One region of the Nocardioides dilutus genome, then DNA from elsewhere that is predicted to be linked to it. Evidence: predicted binding sites of a transcription regulator. Region 1 holds the regulator's gene; the other holds the start of a gene.
What was found. The regulator HrcA, encoded in region 1, represses chaperone genes, less so after heat shock. The targets are predictions, from matches to a motif close to TTGGCACTCGNNNNNNNCGAGTGCCAA.

Region 1 (2,198 bases):
GGCAGGTCTCGCACGGGATCGGGTGGGTGCCGGGAGCGGCACCCTCGCCACCGCAGGTCGTGCACACGACGGCGGTGTCGACCTTCAGTTCGCGGCTGACGCCGAACGCCGCCTCGGCCAGCTCGATGTCGAGCCGGATGAGCGCGTCCTGCCCGCGTCGTACGCGTGGCCGCGGCCCGCGCGACTGCGCGCCGGGCTGGCCGCCGAAGAAGGCGTCCATGATGTCGGTGAACGAGAAGCCGGCGCCCTGGCCGCCGAAGCCGGCGCCGCCGAACGGATCTCCACCTCGGTCGTAGGCAGCACGCTTCTGGGGGTCGGACAGCACCTCGTAGGCGCGCGAGACCTCCTTGAAGCGCTCCTGCGTCTCCGGGTCGGGGTTGACGTCGGGGTGCAGCTGGCGCGCGAGTCGTCTGTAGGCCTTCTTGATGGTGTCGGGGTCCGCGTCGCGGGCGACACCCAGGAGGTCGTACAGGTCCTGGCTCACTCGTGTCCTTCCGGTTTCAGGCTGGGGTTCGGGCTCGGGTTGGGGCTGGGGTTCGGGCTGGGGTTCGGGCTGGGGTTCGGGCTGGTGGGTCAGGCCTCGTCGAGGAGGCGGGAGACATAACGGGCCACAGCACGCACCGCCGCCATCGTGCCGGGGTAGTCCATGCGGGTCGGTCCGACGATGCCCAGCGTGGCGACGGCCTCGTCGTGCGGGCCGTAGCCGGTGGCCACCACCGAGGTGGACGACAGCTCCTCGTAGGGGCCCTCGTGCCCGATCCGGACGGTGACGGTGCCGCCCTCGGTCGCCTCACCGAGCAGCTTGAGCAGCACGACGTGCTCCTCGAGCGCCTCGAGCAGCGGGCGTACGGCGGAGTCGAAGTGGTCGCCGTAGCGCGCCAGGTTGGCGGTGCCACCCACGGCGATCCGCTCGTCGGAGCGGTGGTCGACCATGGCGTCGACCAGCACGTCGACCACGACGGCGGTGGTCGGGTCTGCGGACTGGAGGCCGCGGAGCGCGCTCACCGCGTCGGCGATGACCTCGCCGGTGGCCGCGCGGCCGATCACGGTGCGCAGGTCGGCGAGGACCTCGTCGGTCAGCGGCCCGGCGACCTCGACCACGCGCTGCTCGACCCGTCCCGAGCTCAGGATCAGCACGACGAGGAGCCGGGTCGGGGCCAGGGCCACCAGCTCGACGTGACGCACGGTGGACCTGGAGAGCGTCGGGTACTGGACCACCGCGACCTGGCGGGTCAGCTGGGACAGCAGCCGCACCGACCGCGTCACGACGTCGTCGAGGTCGACCGCGCCGTCGAGGAAGGTGGAGATGGCCCGCTTCTCGGCAGGGCTCATCGGCTTGACCGTGGTCAGCCGGTCGACGAACAGCCGGTAGCCCTTGTCGGTGGGCACGCGACCGGCGCTGGTGTGCGGCTGGGTGATGTAGCCCTCGTCCTCGAGGGTCGCCATGTCGTTGCGGACGGTTGCCGGGCTGACGCCCAGCCGGTGCCGCTCGACGAGCGCCTTGGAGCCCACGGGCTCCTCGGTGGCGACGTAGTCCTCCACGATCGCGCGCAGGACGGCGAGCTTGCGGTCCTCCTGCACGGCCACCTCCTGGCACTCGGATCTACGGAGTGCCAATCCTACGACGTACGCTCCACCGGGTGACGTTCACCGAGGTCGCGGACCGGGTCTGGGTCGCGAGATACGACTGGTTCGACGTCAACGTCACGCTGGTCGGCGGCGCCGACGGGCTGCTGGTCGTCGACACCCATGCGTCCGACCTCGCGGCGCGGGCGGTCGTCGACGACGTACGCCGCCTCGGCGCCGGCGAGGTCCGGGCCGTGGTCAACACCCACGAGCACTTCGACCACACCTTCGGCAACGGCGCGTTCCGGGCAGCCTACGGACCGGTCCCGATCCACGCCCACGAGGTCGCGGCCGCGCGGACGCTGGCCGCCGGCGAGCGGGTCAAGACGCTCTACGACGAGGACGACAATCGCGGCGACCCGCACCGCGACGAGGTGCAGACGACCGAGATCGTGCCCGCCGAGACCACCTTCTCCTCGGCCGTCGCACTCGACCTGGGCGACCGGCTGGTCGAGCTCGTCCATCCCGGCCGCGGTCACACCGCCGGCGACCTGGTCGTGCGGGTCCCGGACGCGGATGTCCTCCTCGCCGGCGACCTCGTCGAGGAGTCCATGGCGCGCCAGGGCGTTCCC
Region 2 (2,198 bases), on a different contig from region 1:
CGACGTCCTCGGCCAGGATGAACAGCGGCTTGCCGGCGGCGATGACCTTCTCCAGCAGCGGCAGCAGGTCGGCCACCGCGGAGATCTTCCCCTGGTGGAGGAGGATGTAGGGGTCCTCGAGGACGGCCTCCATCCGCTCCGGGTCGCTGACGAAGTAGGCCGAGATGTAGCCCTTGTCGAACTGCATGCCCTCGGTGAAGTCGAGCTCGGTGCCCATGGTGTTGGACTCCTCGACGGTGATCACGCCGTCCTTGCCCACCTTGTCGAAGGCCTCGGCGAGCAGCTCGCCGATGTGGCTGTCGCGGCTCGAGATCGTGGCGACCGAGGCCATGTCCTCACGCGACTCGACCTCGCGGGCGATCTTGAGCAGCTCGTCGCTGACCGCGCTGGCTGCCGCGTCCATGCCGCGCTTCATCGCCATCGGGTTGGCACCCGCGGCCACCGCGCGCAGGCCCTCGTGGACCATCGCCTGGGCCAGGACCGTCGCGGTGGTGGTGCCGTCACCCGCGATGTCGTTGGTCTTGGTGGCGACCTCCTTGCACAGCTGGGCGCCGAGGTTCTCGAACGGGTCGTCCAGCTCGATCTCACGCGCGACGGTCACGCCGTCGTTGGTGATGGTCGGCGCGCCCCACTTCTTGTCCAGCACGACGTAGCGGCCCTTGGGGCCGAGCGTCACCTTCACGGCGTTCGCCAGGGCGTCGACGCCCCGCTCGAGCGCGCGACGGGCGTGCTCGTCGAACTCCAGGATCTTCGGCATTGCTCTCCTTCAGTGGTTCACGGATCTCGGTGCTGGGGACAGCTCCGGTAGTACGTCACGCGGGGCCGTACGCCGGTCGGCGCACGACCCCACGTGGTCGATCGGGTGGCGGTTATGCCGGCTGGTCCGGCAGGGTCAGCCGATCTTGGCGAGGACGTCGCGCGCGGAGAGGATGAGGTATTCCTCGCCGCCGTGCTTGACCTCGGTGCCGCCGTACTTGCTGTAGATGACCTTGTCGCCGACGCTCACGTCGAGCGGGACACGGTTGCCGTTGTCGTCAATGCGACCCGGGCCGATCGCCACGACCTCGCCCTCCTGGGGCTTCTCCTTGGCGGTGTCCGGGATGACCAGGCCGGAGGCCGTGGTCTGCTCGGCGTCGAGCGGCTTGACGACGATGCGGTCCTCGAGGGGCTGGATGCTGACCGACACGATGTCGACCTCCACTTTCGGGTTCTGGGTGCTTATCGGTGTTTCACGTCAGTTGGCACACCCACTCGGAGAGTGCCAACGTCGAAACTAGCACTCGACCTCACGGAGTGCCAACGGCCCCTCTGACTTGTCTCTGCGAGGATCGCCCGGTGGACCTCGACGCCTTCGCCTGGCTGCTGACCGACGAGGGCCAGCAGGTGCTGGCGTCGGCCGTCGCGCTGGGCCCCGCCGTCGACGACGACCCCCTCGCGGCCCACGAGTCGCTGCGGCGCACCGCGCCCGGGGTGCCGTCGGTGCGGCTCGCCGTCGCCCTCTCCCAGGCCACCTTGAGGCGGGCGGCGGTCGCGAAGTTCGGCGACCTGGCCCCTCGGATGTACTTCACCTCCGAGGGGCTCGAGCAGGCCACGCGGCTGTCGGTCGCGACCCACCGAGCAGCACGGGTCCGCGCCTTCGACGCCAGGTCCGTCATCGACCTCGGCTGCGGCATCGGCGGCGACCTGGTCGCCCTCGCGGCCGCCGGCCTGACCACCGCCGGCGTCGACCTCGACCCGGAGCGGGTCGCGGTCGCCTCGGCCAACCTCGACGCCCTGGGGCTCGGCGGCGCGGTCCAGGTGGCCGACGCGACCAGGCTCGACCTCGCGGGCTTCGACGTGGCGTTCGCCGACCCGGCGCGGCGTACGGCGCGGGGCCGGACCTTCTCGACCGACCACTGGTCGCCGCCCTGGTCCTTCATCGAGTCGCTGCTCACCCGGGACTCCTGCGTCAAGGCCGCGCCCGGCATCCCGCACGCACTGGTGCCCGACGACGTCGAGGCGGAGTGGGTCAGCGACCGTGGCGAGGTCAAGGAAGCCGCGCTGTGGTCCGGCCGGCTGGCGACCTGCGCCCGCCGGGCGACCGTCATCGGCGACGGCGGCCTGGCCACGCTGACCGACGAGGACGACCCGGGCGCCCCGGTCGTGGAGGTCGGCCGGTTCCTCTACGAGCCCGACGGCGCGGTGATCCGGGCCGGCCT

Region 2: the regulator HrcA is predicted to act here: its motif matches at 1,274-1,300, upstream of groES (co-chaperone GroES).

The regions. Positions count from the first base shown of each region.
Region 1 is NZ_BAAGYA010000002.1:1,232,495-1,234,692, reverse strand. Features, by position in the region: gene dnaJ (molecular chaperone DnaJ) at 1-484, opposite strand, end outside; gene hrcA (heat-inducible transcriptional repressor HrcA) at 574-1,581, opposite strand; gene ACYVC6_RS15600 (MBL fold metallo-hydrolase) at 1,641-2,198, shown strand, end outside.
Region 2 is NZ_BAAGYA010000001.1:1,572,614-1,574,811, reverse strand. Features, by position in the region: gene groL (chaperonin GroEL) at 1-757, opposite strand, end outside; gene groES (co-chaperone GroES) at 893-1,186, opposite strand; gene ACYVC6_RS07690 (class I SAM-dependent methyltransferase) at 1,336-2,198, shown strand, end outside.